DNA from 2 places in the Stenotrophomonas maltophilia group sp. LNF247 genome. Region 1 is predicted to be linked to the other one. Evidence: riboswitches for the same ligand, from Rfam matches in the RefSeq annotation. Region 1 holds a riboswitch; the other holds the start of a gene.
What was found. A riboswitch is a leader RNA that binds a small molecule or an ion and turns the genes downstream of it on or off. The one in region 1 is predicted to bind glycine.
Positions count from the first base shown of each region.

Region 2: it holds a riboswitch for glycine, as region 1 does, so the genes downstream of both, gcvP (aminomethyl-transferring glycine dehydrogenase) here and ACTXG9_RS12130 (trimeric intracellular cation channel family protein) in region 1, are expected to answer to the same signal.

Region 1 covers NZ_JBSRQL010000010.1:134,614-142,049, reverse strand. The annotation lists gene ACTXG9_RS12140 (nuclear transport factor 2 family protein) at 22-453, opposite strand; gene ACTXG9_RS12135 (GIY-YIG nuclease family protein) at 595-870, opposite strand; glycine riboswitch at 911-1,000, shown strand; glycine riboswitch at 1,014-1,117, shown strand; gene ACTXG9_RS12130 (trimeric intracellular cation channel family protein) at 1,202-1,819, shown strand; gene ACTXG9_RS12125 (DUF5076 domain-containing protein) at 1,905-2,216, opposite strand; gene ACTXG9_RS12120 (3-deoxy-7-phosphoheptulonate synthase) at 2,488-3,561, opposite strand; gene ACTXG9_RS12115 (hypothetical protein) at 3,857-4,114, opposite strand; gene ACTXG9_RS12110 (DUF6616 family protein) at 4,227-4,565, opposite strand; gene ACTXG9_RS12105 (DNA alkylation repair protein) at 4,621-5,361, opposite strand; gene ACTXG9_RS12100 (MarR family winged helix-turn-helix transcriptional regulator) at 5,358-5,858, opposite strand; gene ACTXG9_RS12095 (serine hydrolase domain-containing protein) at 6,024-7,187, shown strand; gene ACTXG9_RS12090 (hypothetical protein) at 7,261-7,436, shown strand, end outside.
Region 2 covers NZ_JBSRQL010000011.1:11,974-19,409, reverse strand. The annotation lists gene ACTXG9_RS12275 (M2 family metallopeptidase) at 1-317, shown strand, start outside; gene ACTXG9_RS12270 (hypothetical protein) at 515-907, opposite strand; gene ACTXG9_RS12265 (siderophore-interacting protein) at 990-1,886, opposite strand; gene ACTXG9_RS12260 (multidrug effflux MFS transporter) at 2,028-3,254, opposite strand; glycine riboswitch at 3,554-3,656, shown strand; gene gcvP (aminomethyl-transferring glycine dehydrogenase) at 3,719-6,586, shown strand; gene ACTXG9_RS12250 (VOC family protein) at 6,670-7,080, opposite strand; gene ACTXG9_RS12245 (amino acid permease) at 7,223-7,436, opposite strand, start outside.

The sequences.
Region 1 (7,436 bases):
AAGCCGAGCATGGGCTCGGCTCTACGGCGCCTTCGGTTTCGGGTACCACAGTGCGTTGACGATTACCCAGCGCTGGTCGAAGCGCCCCATGTGGAAGTAGTCGACGAACCACGGGGTTTCCAGCCGCACCGAGGCCGCGTTGCCGGTCACGTCCAGCACCGTGCAGCGGCGGTCCCATTGATCCTTCGGGGTCTTCAACGCGCCCTGCTTCGTCAGCGAGACCAGTTCTTCCTTCGACATACGGCGCAGGCCCAGGCGTTCGTCGGGCGTATCGCCGAGGACCGCGCGCTTGGCCAGCTCCGGATGCAGGGAGCGGGCGACGCGCTGCGGGTCGGCCTCCAGCTGGCCGTCAACGTAATCGTGGCAGGTGGCTTCGATGGCCGCGAGGGTGGCCGGGTCGGCGGCGGGGCTCGTTGCTGCGGAAAGAGCGAACAGCAGGGCGATCGTGGACATCCGGGTCTCCAGCGCTGAGGGCTGGGCGATCATGGCATGTGCAAGCCGCATCCACGCATGGCGTGGATCTACTGTAGAGCCGGGCCCATGCTCGGCTTCACCATCAGGCAGCAGCAACAACAGCCGAGCGTGGGCTCGGCTCTACAGAAGCGCAGGATCCGGGGCCTGCAGCCAGGCCAGCTTGCGTTCGCGCGGCTGCTGCTTGAGCTGCCATTCGGCCCGTGACGCGGCGGCCCGGTCCGGGTACTCGCGCACGGCCAGCACGCGCAGCGGTGGCCGCGCCCGGGTGTAGCGCGCGCCCTTGCCGGCCTGGTGGGCGGCGAAACGCGCGTCCACGTCGGTGCTGATGCCAGCGTAATAGCTGCCGTCGCGGCATTCGAGCAGGTACAGGAACCAGGGGCGGAGGGACGGAGTCATGCCCGGATTATGCCGTGCTGCACTGCAGCGGATATACTGGCGCCCGAATGCAGGAGAGAGGCGCCGCGCTGGCGCCCGCCGAAGGCGCAGGCTCCCATGATCGCTCAGGCCGGTGGGCTGGAATCCCACCAACCATGCATTCGACTCGCCGAGCTGGAGAGAGGTCACCGGGCACGCCCGGGGCGATCCGCCGAAGGGGCACGCGGCCCATGCCGCTGAACTCTCAGGCAAAAGGACAGCGGGAGCGGCACCGGTCATCGTCATCCCGTCATTGCGCAGGCAGTGGCGGTAGTCGCGCATGGCCGGCCCCACCGCGCCCGGAGCCTGTCCCATGCTGCTGTCCGTCATCTACCTGATCGCCATTTCCGCCGAAGCTATGACCGGCGCACTGTCCGCCGGCCGCCGCCGCATGGACCTGTTCGGCGTGGTCATGATCGCCTGCGTCACTGCCCTCGGTGGTGGTTCACTGCGCGACATCCTTCTTGGCCACTATCCGCTGGGCTGGGTCAAACATCCCGAGTACCTCGGCTTCACCGTGTGCGCGGCACTGATCGCCACCTGGGTCGCACGCTGGATGCACCACTTCCGCCGCACCTTCCTGGTGCTCGACGGCCTGGGCCTGATCGCCTTCACCCTGATCGGCTGCTCTATCGCGCGCGAGGCCGGCCATGCCATGCCCATCGTGCTGATTGCCGGCATGCTGACCGGCGCGTTCGGCGGCGTGCTGCGCGACATCCTCTGCAACGAGGTGCCGCTGATCTTCCAGAAAGAGCTGTACGCGATCATCGCGCTGCTGACCGGCGCGGCCTACCTGTTGCTGCTGCACTGGGGCGTGGCCGATGCCACCGCAATCCTGTGCTGCCTCGGCGGCGGCTTCGCGCTGCGCCTGCTGGCGATCCACTACCGCTGGGAAATGCCGAAGTTCGTGTACCACGACGAAGTGCATTGAAGTTCGCGTTCTCCACGTCGCCCAGCGCTTGTTGCCGTGTTGCGTTGGGACGCTGTCTCCTGCGCCACGGCGCCCATCTGGGCCCTCAGTGGCGGACCACGAATCCCCCCGAGCGCCCACTGGACGGCGCCCGCAGCTCTTCATCGAATGCATCCTTGATCGCGTTGATCGCCGCGCCGCGGTCCATCCCGCCACTCACGACCAGAGCATCTGCGACATGCTGGGCGACGTCTGCCAGGATGCGTCCCCACGCATGCTCCTCTCGAATGCCAGGACGATCGCCATACAGGCCAACGTTCAGCGAAGCATGCAATCCCCGTTCGGCAATCCACACGCGGATCATCTCGATGGAATCCTCATCGCGCTGCGCGGCTTCTGGAATGATCAGTTCTTTCATGGCTGCGGCCACCAAACAGGAAGTGGCATTGTGACGTGACCTGGAGCGTACGTGGAGCGGATCTTCTACGAAGCCCCGCGCTTCGCGGGCTCGACGCTACATGAAGGCCCCATCCATCGTTCTCACCACCCCGGCGATGTACCTGGCGCTGTCGCTCATGCGCAGCGCCAGGCGCATCGCCGGTGCAGATGGGCCGGTCTCCAACTCCGACCGGCCCTGATCGCGGCCGCACCCCCGCAGGCGCTGGCCGCCATCCACACACGTGCCGCACTCAAGCGGCTTCGGACACCTTTACGTCGCGACGGGCACGCACGGCCGCAGCCAGCCGCTCCAGCACCGTCACCGTGGTATCCCAGTCGATGCAGCCATCGGTGATGCTCTGCCCATAGACCAGCGGTTGGCCTTCCACCAGTTCCTGGCGGCCACCGACCAGATGGCTCTCGATCATCACGCCCACGATGCGCTGTTCGCCGTCTTCCAGCTGAACAGCGATGTCGTCGATCACCTTTGGCTGGTTTTCCGGGTTCTTCAGGCTGTTGGCATGGCTGGCGTCGATCATCAGGCGCGCTGGCAGCTTGGCCTTGGCCAGCACCTGGCAGGCCTCGGCAACACTGCCTGCGTCGTAGTTCGGCTGCTTGCCGCCGCGCAGGATCACATGGCAGTCGGGGTTGCCGGTGGTCGACACGATGGCGGTGCCGCCCTGCTTGGTGACCGACAGGAAGTGATGCGGATTGGACGCAGCACCCACCGCGTCAGCGGCGATCTTCACGTTGCCATCGGTGCCATTCTTGAAGCCGACCGGGCACGACAACCCCGACGCCAGCTCACGATGTACCTGGCTTTCGGTGGTGCGTGCGCCGATCGCGCCCCATGCCACCAGGTCGGCGATGTACTGCGGCGAGATCACATCGAGGAACTCGACACCGGCCGGCAGGCCCAGCTTGTTGATGTCGCGCAGCAGGCCGCGCGCGATGCGCAGGCCCTTGTCGATCCTGAAGCTGCCGTCCAGGTCCGGATCGTTGATCAGGCCCTTCCAGCCCACCGTGGTGCGCGGCTTCTCGAAGTACACGCGCATGACGATTTCCAGTTCACCGGCCAGCGCGTCGCGCAGCGGCTTCAGGCGCTGGGCGTACTCGATGGCGGCCTTCGGGTCGTGGATCGAGCACGGGCCTACCACCACTGCCAGGCGGTCGTCGCGGCCATGCAGGATCTGGTGCAGGGCCGCGCGCGAGGCGCTGACGGTGTCGGAGGCTTCATCGTCACAGGGCAGCATCGCCAGCAGCTGGGCTGGCGGTGTCAGCGGTTCGATGGTGCGGATACGCAGGTCGTCGGTGTGCGGGGGCATTGCGGGAGATCTCCGGAACGTTGGGGGTCCCCAGCGTGGCGGCATGAAAAAAGCCGCCAGGTTCGCTGGCGGCTTTCGGGAATGCGTCTGAAGCTTTCTTCAGGGTGAGCGCAATCCTTCCTCCGCCGGTGGCTTCGGAAAGTAATACCAGTAAAAGCTGGTGGGGGCTGCGTTCATGGGATCTATTGATAGCACAGCTTTTGCGCAGTGCAAAATGTTTCATACGCAACTGGGGACGCGGTTCAGCGAGATGCGCGCCAGCCCGGCCTACGCGGCGGTAACCACGCAAAGTCGCTCATTTGCCATGCACTTCCACGTCCAGCAGCAGGCCCTCATGGATGTCGGCCCAGCGTTCCAGCACGCGATCCAGTTCCTGCCGGGCCTCGTCCAGCTGCTCGGGGTTGAGCAGGGAACGCGCGGTGTAGAGGTCGGAAACCAACCGCCGCAGGGCCGATTCCTGGATGGCCACCGACGGCCCCTCCAGCCCCGGCAACTGCAACGCCGGGCTGTCGCCAAGAGGGCCGAACAGCGTGACCTGGAGCGTGCTCTGCATGATCGACTTCCCTGCGGATGGACATGGGCAATGTCCTGTTTACCGCGTCCGGGTGACAGGCGCATGTGCCACCCATGCCGAGGACCGGGATCTGCCGGCGTCTGCCGCCCCGCTACAAGGCGGCCAGGTCGGCCAAGTGCTGGGCCATGCTGTCCATCGCGCCTACCGCATGGGTGGTGGTGAAGTACTCATGCCAGCCGGTAGCGGCAATGCCAGCCACCAGCGCATCGACCTCCTCGCGGCTCGCGCAGCGCCAGACCGCATAGAACTGTTCATCGCTGCTATGCGGTACGTCCCTGGCAATGCGGCCCATCGCCAGCGGCGTGATGCGGGCTGGATCGAACTGCTGCATGCCGGCGCCAATACGGGCGAAGAAGGCATTCCGCTGCTCGGGCGGCAGTGTGGTCCAGGCCGGCGTGGCGGTATAGAGCTCGATGAAGGTGTGCGACATGGTGGTTCTTCCTTGAGGTTGACGGGGTTGCGGGGTTGTCGGCCAGCATCCGGCACTACCGGAGCGAGCGCAGTGCGCGTTTGCGGATGTAGGCGTTGGCGTCGCTGTGGCGCTCGTGCTGCCAACGCGTGCACAGCTGGCGCAGCCACTGCGGCTGGGTCTTGCCGGCATCATTGAGCCAGTTGCCGACCGAATCCTGCACGTAGCGTTCCGGGTCGTCAGCCAGTGCTTCCAGCATCGGCAATGCATGTTCAGGGTGCTGCTTGAACAGCGCGATATGTGTGGCCCAGACACCGCGCGGACGCAGTGCTTCGCAGGCGAAGCGGCGCAGGTACGGCGAAGTTTCCTGTGTCCACGGTTGCAGGTACTCAAGCGCCTGCATCGGCGCGGCAACGATGTCCGTGCGTAGCGCCAGCCACGCCCATTCGCGCACACCGAAGTGTGGATCGTCGGCCAGCGTGCGCATCTGCTGCAGCTTCTCTGCCAACGTCGCGCGGGCATCGCTGCCGATCAGGTAGCAGGCCCAGCCGCGCACGGTGTCGGACGCATGGTCCTGCCATTGCACGGGATCGCCCTGCCCCGCCTCACGCAGCAGTTGCGCAGCCAAGGCCATGCGCAGTGTGATGCCCTTGCCTGAAGCATCCTGCATGCGTTGCAGCGCTTCCGGTGCAAGCGCAGGCGCTACCACCTGCAGCAGCGCGGCGAAATCCACTGCCAGGCATTCGGCCAGATGGGTGGCGGCGACGCTGCCAGTGTTGAGGGCATGCAGCCGTTCCGCCGCAATCGCCGGGCTCATGCTGCAGGCTCTCGTCCGGCATCGGTGTGCTGCCAGACCTTATGCAGCAATCGCGACAGGTGATGCTGTTCATCGGAGTCCAGACCATTGAACAGGCCACCGATCCACTGCGTGTGCTGGTCGAACAGCGTCTCGGCCAAGCGCTTACCCGGTCCCGTCAGTACGATCTGCAGGCGGCGGCCATCCTCGGCATCGCAGCGACGCTGCAGCAGTCCTTCGCGCTGCAGGCCATCCAACAGGCCACTGATGGTGGCGCGGGTCACGCCTGCGCGCTCGGCCAGCACGTGGGGCGGCAACGTGCCGCCGGCCCCATGCAACAGGAACAGCACGATGAAGCGACCCTCACTGAGCCCGTGTGGTGCCAGCCGGGCGGCGCAGTCGCGGTCGATTGTCGAGGACAGCGACAGCAACTGGAAGCACAGATGCAGCTGGGCGACATTGGCGTGGCCGCGCCGCCGGGCCTCGTCCAGAAGGGCGCCATGCTTTGCCTCGAGCATCATGATTTCCGTTCTGTTTAGGCGCCTAATCATATTCACGCCACAACAGAGTGCAAGACTGGCCGGGCCAGCCGCCGATCCACGCAGGGCGCGCTCCTGGCACAAGGGGTGGAAGCAGCCGAAGCTGCGGTAGCATCGCGCCACGCCCCACCAGGAGTTCCACGCATGTGCCGTGCCACCCTGATGTTGCTGACGCTGCTCCCGCTGGCGGTACTGGCCGCGCCGCCACCCGTGCCCTCGCCCACTCGCATCGATGCCGAAGCACAGCGGCTGATGCAGGCGGCCCACGCGCGCGGCATGGCGCTGGCGGTGATCGATGGCGGCAAGGTGGTGCATGTGGCCGCCTACGGTGAACGCAACGCCGCAGGCGAGCCGCTGCGCACCGACACCGTGATGTACGCTGCGTCACTGACCAAGATGGCTTTCGGCCATCTGGTCGCACAGCTGGCGCAGGACGCGCGGATCGATCTGGATGCCAGCATCGCTACCGCCCTGGACAAACTGCTGCCGGACTATCCACCGGAACCGAAGAAGTACGCCGACTACAGTGTGCTGGCCGGCGATGCCCGCTGGCGCCAGCTCACCCCACGCCTGCTGCTCAACCATTCCAGTGGCTTTGCCAACTTCGGCTTTCTGGAGCCCGATGGGCGCCTGAAGTTCCACTTCGATCCGGGTAGTCGATATGGGTATTCCGGAGAAGGACTGATCCTGTTGCAGTTCGTGATCGAACGCGGGCGGCTGGGCGAGGATGTGGGTGCGTTGATGCAGCAGCGCGTGTTCGATCGCTTCGGCATGGCGCGCACCAGCATGCTGTGGCGCGCGGATTTCGCCGGCAACCTGGCCGCTGGCTGGACCGCCGAAGGCAATACAGAGCCGCACGATGAACGCAGCCGCGTGCGTGCGGCTGGTTCGATGGATACCACCATCGCCGATATGGCCCGTTTCGCCGCTGGCTACGTGCGCGGCGATGGATTGTCAGCGGCGATGCGCAGGGAGCTGGTGCGGCCGCAGCTGCAGATCACCACCGCCAGCCAGTTCCCCACCCTGCAGCCGGAGCTGCCGAAGGCGCAGCAGCGCAAGGACCTGGCGGCTGGCCTGGGCGTGGTGACGTTTCTCGGCCCGCAGGGCGCAGGCTTCTACAAGGGCGGCCACGACGATACGGTGGGCAATACGCTGGTATGCATGGAGCAGCACCAGCGCTGCGTGGTGATCCTGGGCAACGATGTGCGGGCAGAGGCGGCCTTCCCGGCCTTGGTGGCGTTCGTGCTGGGCGACACCGGCGTGCCGTGGCAGTGGGAGTACGGCGCGGCGAAGGCGTTTGTCAGATGATCGAAGCGTTACCGTTGCACACAGGTCCCGCAGTCGTGCAGCATGCAGACACGGATGCAATGCAGGAGACAGGATGAATCGCCCAGAGATCGATGCCATTGCCGAAGCGGTGTTGAAGCCGGGTGCACGACGTCTGTGCATCGCTGCACGCCATCGCCAGGCGGCACATCGGCAGCGACGTCAGCGGGTGGGAGCTGGCGCCAGTCTGATCGGCATGGCGGCGGGCCTGCTGCTTGCGCCGATCACGGA
Region 2 (7,436 bases), on a different contig from region 1:
CGTACACCCGTTACTTCCTGGCGCGCATCCTGCAGTTCCAGTTCTACAAGGGCCTGTGCGACGCCTCGGGGTACAAGGGCCCGCTGCATGAGTGCACCTTCTACGGCAACAAGGAAGCCGGCCAGAAGTACTGGGCGATGCTGAGCAAAGGTGCCAGCCAGCCGTGGCAGGCCACGCTGAAGGAGCTGACCGGCACCGACAAGCTCGATGCCGGCCCGATGATCGAGTACTTCACACCGGTCAACGAGTGGCTGAAGCAGCAGAACGAAGGCCAGATGTGCGGCTGGCAGGCCAACGCGGCCCCGGCGGCGAAATGAGAAAAGGGGCGGGTCCGCGAGGATCCGCCCCTGATGTAGCGCCGGGCCGCGCCCACGTGACCGGTGGGCGCCATTGCAGCGAACGCATCGCCATGCGCGCGGAGCCTTTCGCCAAGCAGTGAGAGTGATTCATGCCCGGCGGCTCTTCATCGCACCGCTGCGCTCGCCGGGCATGGCCCGGCGCTACCCACGGCGGATCAGCTGTTCTTCTTCGCTGCCATCGCCGCGGCCAGCTCGGCCTTGAACTCCTCGAAGGTCTGGCCCTTCTCCTTTGCTTCGGCCTGTGCGGCATCACGAAGTGCATCGGAGTACATCAGGCGCACCGGCGTGCCATTGCGTTCGTGCAGCTCACCGGCCTGCATGATCAGCGCCAGCACCTGCGCAGCGCTCTCGCTGTGGCCGGCGATGCGGCCATCCATGCCCAGCACCCATTCGCCATCGCGGCGAACGACACCGGCCAGCAGGGTGCGCTGCGCGTCGCGCAGTTCGGCATGCGGCTCCACCGGCGACGCCTGCGCGGCTGCCTTGTTGGCGGCCTGCTTTTCCTGGCGACGGCGCTGGTCGCGGCGGGTCTTGGAGCTGGTGGACATGGTGCGGTACCGCTGCGAAGGGGGCGCAAGGATAACGCACCCCGCCCGCAGCGCTGCTTCACGCGTGCTCGATCCAGCACGGTCAGTCCAGCACCTTGCCGTGCCGCCAGTAGCCCATGAAGGTGATCGCGCGGCGGTCCAGCCCGCAGTCGCGGACCAGGTGGCGACGGATCGCCATTACCGCCGCCGCCTCGCCTGCCACCCAGGCATACAGCGGCCCGGCCACGCGGGTATCGGCCTGCTCCCAGAGGATCTGCGTATCGACGTCGATCTCCTCCAGCGCATCGCCGGCAGCCGCGCCCGGGGCCGCTGCCAACCGCGCCTGGACCGCCTGCAGCAACGGCTGTCCATAGGCGGCCCGCCCGCGCGGCAGCCAGACCAGCTCGGCGCTGGAGGGCGCCTTCAGGTGCACGGCATCACCGGCCTGCGCCACCTCCAGCAGCGCCAGCGTGCGCGGCGGATCGACCATGGCCGCCAGTTCCTCGAGGATGCCGGCCACCGCCGGCAGCGCGGTTTCATCCGCCACCAGCAGCACCTGGCCGACTCCCATCGGCGGTTTCCATTCCCAGCCTTCGCTGCTGTCGGCACAGTCGGCATCGGGGGCCAGCAGCACTACGCGGTCGCCCGGGCGAGCGTGGACGGCCCAGCGCGAGGCCGGCCCGGTTTCGCCATGCAGCACGAAATCAACGTCGACCTCGCCCTGCTCGGCACGCAACTGCCGGATCGTGTAGGTGCGCATGGGCGGGCGCTGGTCGTCCGGCAGTGCCCGGTAGCGGGGATACCAGTCCTCGCCGCTGGGCACCGGCGGCACGTCCTGGCCGGGCAAGGGGAAGAACACCTTGATGCGCTGGTCCGGGCCTTCGGTCTTCATCCGCGCCACGTCGGCACCGGTGAATACCATGCGGTCCAGGGAAGGAGAAAGAACGCGGCGCTCCTTCAGCGCCACCTCGAACAGGCGGTAGGTCTGCTGCGCAGCCATGGGGGAACCTCATGCAACGACATCGGATCGGCTGGCTGTCGTGCATCCACGCACCGGCTGGCTGGAGTCCCCAGCCTAGTCCGGTCGTTCCTCGCCGCAAGCGTTACGGGCATCGCGGCGTGCCCTACCCCTGCGCGCTGCTCAATCGCCCGTGCAGGCTGCCTGCGCCGCGCGCTCAAGCCGGTGCTCCCAGTACCAGAACACGAAGCCGGCGCCAAAGAACGCGGCCTGGCCCAGCGCCAGGTGCAGCGGGCTGGCACTGAGCAACGGCGACACCACGCCGGCCACCACGGTGCTGATCATCAGCTGCACGAAGGCCTGCAGCGACGAGGCCAGGCCGCGCTGGTGCGGATACATGTCCAGCACCGCCAGCGCCAGGATCGGGAAGATCAGCGCCATGCCCATGCCGCCCAGGAAGATCGGCAGCACTGCCCACGGCAACACGAACTGCGGCGACAGCGCCACGTAGCCGACATTCAGCAGCGCCGACAGCGCGCACAGGCTGAAACCGATGGCGACCTGGCGGGTGGGCGTGGTGTGCCCGGCCATGCGCCCGGACAGGAACGAGCCGGTGGTCATGCCGCCGATGGTGGGGATGAACAACCAGGCGAAACCGCCCTCGCCCAGGTGCAGGTGCTGCATCACGAACACCGGCGCCGACGAGATGTACAGGAAGATGCCACCGAAGCCGATGCTGCCGGCCAGCGCCAGGCGCAGGAAGCGCGGGTTGAAACCGATGCGCACGTAATCGCGCATCAACGCGTGCGGCGACAACGGCACGCGCGCTTCGACCGGATGGGTCTCCGGCAGGTAGCGTGCAGTGGCTGCCAGCAGGGCCAGCGCGAACACCACCAGGAACCAGAAAATCAGCGGCCAGCCGGCGCCACTGAGCAGGATCCAGCCACCGATGATCGGCGCGATGGCCGGGGCGATGCCGAACAGCATCGACACCTGGCTCATCAGGCGCTGCGCGTCGTGGCCATGGTAGAGATCGCGGATCACCGCGCGGCCGACGATCATGCCGACACCCGCCGACAGGCCCTGCAGCGCGCGGAACGCCAGCAGCGTGGCCAGATCGGTGGACAGCGCACAGCCGACCGAGGCGCCGACGAACACCACCAGGCCACCGAGGATCACCCGCTTGCGCCCCCACGCATCGGACAGCGGGCCATGCGCCAGGCTCATCAGGCCATAGAACAGCAGGTACACGCTGATGGTCTGCTGCACCGCCACCTCGTCCACCGACAGGCGCTGCGCCAGCTGCGGGAACGCGGGGAAGATGGTATCGATCGAGAACGGGCCGAACATGGCCAGGCCGGCAAGCAGCAGGGCCATGCGGCGGGTGGAGGGAGCAACGGCGGCGGTCATGAAGGAAGCGTCCGGCAGGGCCATGCGCGGCACGCACGGCGGGCGCCGGTCCCGCTGCAACGGGGACGGCGCCAGATGAATTCGGGTATCCGCCCATCATAGGTGGGGATTGCGCCCGATGCCATGCAGCGGTGCACAAAACGCACGGCCGGGCCATCGGCCATTCAGCCGCGGGCCCGCGCCGGGGCGCGGCCAGCGGGCCCGCAACGGGCTATAATCGGCGGGCAACACGGTGGGAGAAGCGGAACACCGCTGCCGAAGGCGCAACGCCCGTAATCGCTCAGGCCCGATACCACCCGTAACAGAACTCTGGAGAGACCGGTTCGATCCGGCGCCGAAGGGGCACGAAGCCGCGGTTTTCCGCGCTTCCAAACTCTCAGGCAAAAGGACAGAGGGGCGCCCCGCAGACCGCCGACCGGCGGCTTGTGCCCGTGCGTGTGCCCTTTCCTGACGGATCCTTCGCCATGTCCCAGAACACCCCTTCCCTGCGTGAGCTCGAGCACCACAATGCGTTCGTCGAGCGCCACATCGGCCCCAACGATGCCGAGATCGCGCAGATGCTCGACGTCGTCGGCCACGCGTCGCTGGATGCGATGACCGATGCCATCGTGCCGGCCAAGATCAAGTCGCCGGCGCCGCTGGCGCTGCCGGAGTCGATGACCGAAGTGCAGGCACTGGCGAAGATCCGTGCGATCGCCGACAAGAACACCGTGCTGCGCAGCTTCATCGGCCAGGGTTACTACGGTACCCACACGCCGAACGTGATCCTGCGCAACATCCTGGAAAACCCGGCGTGGTACACCGCCTACACCCCGTACCAGGCGGAAATCTCGCAGGGCCGCATGGAAGCGCTGATCAACTTCCAGACCCTGTGCGCCGACCTGACCGGCATGGAAATCGCCAACGCCTCGCTGCTGGACGAAGCCACCGCCGCCGCCGAAGCGATGACCCTGGCCAAGCGTTCGGCCAAGTCGAAGTCGGACACCTTCTTCGTGCACGATGCCGTGCACCCGCAGACCCTGGAACTGCTGCGCACCCGCGCCGAGCCCATGGGCATCGTGCTGCGCGTCGGCACCCCGGCCGAGGCACTGGAAGCAGAAGCCTTCGGCCTGCTGCTGCAGTACCCGGACACCTTCGGCCAGGTCGGCGACTACAAAGCGCTGGTCGATGCCGTGCACGCACGCGGCGGCCTGGTGGCCGTGGCCACCGACCTGCTGGCCCTGACCCTGCTGGCTGCCCCGGGCGAATGGGGCGCGGACATCGTGGTCGGCAACAGCCAGCGTTTCGGCGTGCCGTTCGGCTTCGGTGGCCCGCACGCCGCCTTCATGGCCTGCCGTGACGCCTACAAGCGCTCGATGCCGGGCCGCCTGATCGGCGTTTCGGTCGATGCCCAGGGCAATCCGGCATACCGACTGACCCTGCAGACCCGCGAGCAGCACATCCGCCGCGAGAAGGCCACCTCCAACATCTGTACCGCACAGGTGCTGCTGGCAGTGATGGCCTCGATGTATGCGGTCTACCATGGCCCGGAAGGCCTGACCCGCATCGCCCGCCGCACCCACCGCCTGGCCGCCATCCTGGCAGCGGCACTGCGCAACGCCGGCGTACAGGTCGGTGGCGACTTCTTCGACACCCTGCACGTCACCGGCGTGCACGCCGATGAGATCCACGCCAAGGCACGCGCCGCCGGTTACAACCTGCGCGCGATCGACAGCGACTCGGTCGGCATCAGCCTGGACGAGACCGCCACCCGCGCCGACGTGGTCGCGCTGGCCGCCGTGTTCGGCGCGCAGGCCGACATCGATGCGCTGGACGCAAGCACCGCCGACGCGCTGCCGGCCGGCCTGCTGCGCCAGTCCGCGTTCCTGACCCATCCGGTGTTCAACACCCACCACAGCGAGCACGAACTGCTGCGCTACCTGCGTTCGCTGGCCGACAAGGACCTGGCGATGGACCGCACGATGATCCCGCTGGGTTCGTGCACCATGAAGCTCAACGCCACCGCCGAGATGATCCCGGTGACCTGGCCGGAGTTCTCGCAGATCCATCCGCTGGTGCCGGCTGACCAGGCGCTGGGCTACAAGGAACTGATCGACACGCTGGAAGCGATGCTGGTCGAATGCACCGGCTACGACGCGGTCAGCCTGCAGCCGAACTCCGGCGCGCAGGGTGAGTACGCCGGCCTGCTGGCGATCCGTGCCTACCACCGCTCGCGCGGCGAGGGCCATCGCGACATCTGCCTGATCCCGGATTCGGCGCACGGCACCAACCCGGCCTCGGCGCAGATGTGCGGCATGAAGGTGGTGGTCACCAAGACCGATGCCAACGGCAATGTCGATGTGGAAGACATCCGCCTCAACGCCGAGAAGTACAGCGACCGCCTGGCCGCGATCATGATGACCTACCCGTCCACGCACGGCGTGTTCGAGGAAGAGGTGGTCGAGATCTGCGAGATCATCCACAAGCACGGCGGCCAGGTGTACACCGACGGCGCCAACATGAACGCCCTGGTCGGCGTGGCCAAGCCCGGCAAGTGGGGTTCGGACGTTTCGCACCTGAACCTGCACAAGACCTTCTGCATTCCGCACGGCGGTGGCGGCCCGGGCGTTGGCCCGTGCGCGGTCAAGGAACACCTGGCCCCGTTCCTGCCGGGCAAGCTGGGTGACAACGGCCCGGTCGGCATGGTCAGCGCCGCCAGCTTCGGCAGCGCCTCGATCCTGCCGATCAGCTGGATGTACATCGCGATGATGGGCCGCGAAGGCCTGCGCAAGGCCACCCAGGTCGCGCAGCTCAACGCCAACTACATCGCCAAGCGCCTGGCGCCGCACTTCAAGACGCTGTACACCGGCCGCAACGGCCTGGTGGCGCACGAGTGCATCCTCGACGTGCGCCCGCTGGAGAAGACCAGCGGCATCGGTGCCGAGGACGTCGCCAAACGCCTGATCGACTTCGGCTTCCACGCCCCGACCCTGAGCTTCCCGGTGGCCGGCACGCTGATGGTCGAGCCGACCGAGAGTGAGTCGCTGCACGAGCTGGACCGCTTCATCAACGCCATGATCCAGATCCGAGAGGAAATCAGCGCGATCGAAGACGGCCGCCTGGACCGCGAGGACAACCCGCTGAAGAACGCGCCGCACACTGCCACCGCAGTGACCGCCAGCGAGTGGACCCACGCCTACCCGCGCGAACTGGCTGCCTTCCCGCTGGCCAGCCTGAAGCAGAGCAAGTACTGGCCGCCGGTGGCACGCGTCGACAACGTGTACGGCGACAAGAACGTGATGTGCGCCTGCATCCCGGTCGATGCCTACAAGGACGATGAAGTCGAAGCGTGATTGACGGAACGGCCCGCGCAAGCGGGCCGTTTTCGTTTACGGTAGCGCCGGGCCATGCCCGGCGAGCGCAGCGGCTGAACCGATCACGGGTCCGGCATCTGCCCCAGGCTCAACTGCCAGGACACACCGAACCGGTCCTGCACCCAGCCGTAGCGGTTGCTGAAATCGTACTCGCCCACCGGCATCAGCCAGTGGCCGCCCTCGCCCAGCACGCGTGCCGCGCGCTCGAACTGCTCGGCGCCGGAGCACTCGACGAACAGCGAGATCGACGGGCTGAAGGTGAAATCGTGCACGTCCAGGCTGTCAAAGCACAGGTAGTGGGTGCCACCGAGCAGGAAGATGGCCTGTCGGACCTGCCCGGGCACGCCGGCACCGGCGCCGTCCGGATGGCGCTGCATTGCCAGCAGGCGGAAATCGGCGAAGGCCTCGGCGTACAGGGCCAGGGCGGCCTCGGCCTGGCCGGTGAACATCAGGAAGGGGCGACTGCGCAGCATGCGGTACTCCCGGTCGACGGGCCGCTGGCGGCCCACCTGCGCACAGTGCCACGCGGAGTGTGTGCCTGTTGTAGAGCCGAGCCCATGCTCGGCTGGCGATCGCGCAAACAGCAGCCTCGACCGTAGGGTCGGCTCTACAGAATCACGCCTCGCGCATGCGCCGCGCGATGGCGCTGCCGGCGGCGATCGTGGCGGTCAGCGCAACCATCGACAGGAACTGCAGACGGGTGTGCGCCTCGCTCAGCAGCAGGCCGAAGATCAGCGCCAGGATGCCCAGCGCGCACACGGTCAGCCACGGGAAGCCCGCCATGCGGAACGGCAGCCGGGTACCCAGGCGATCCGCGCGGCGGCGCAAC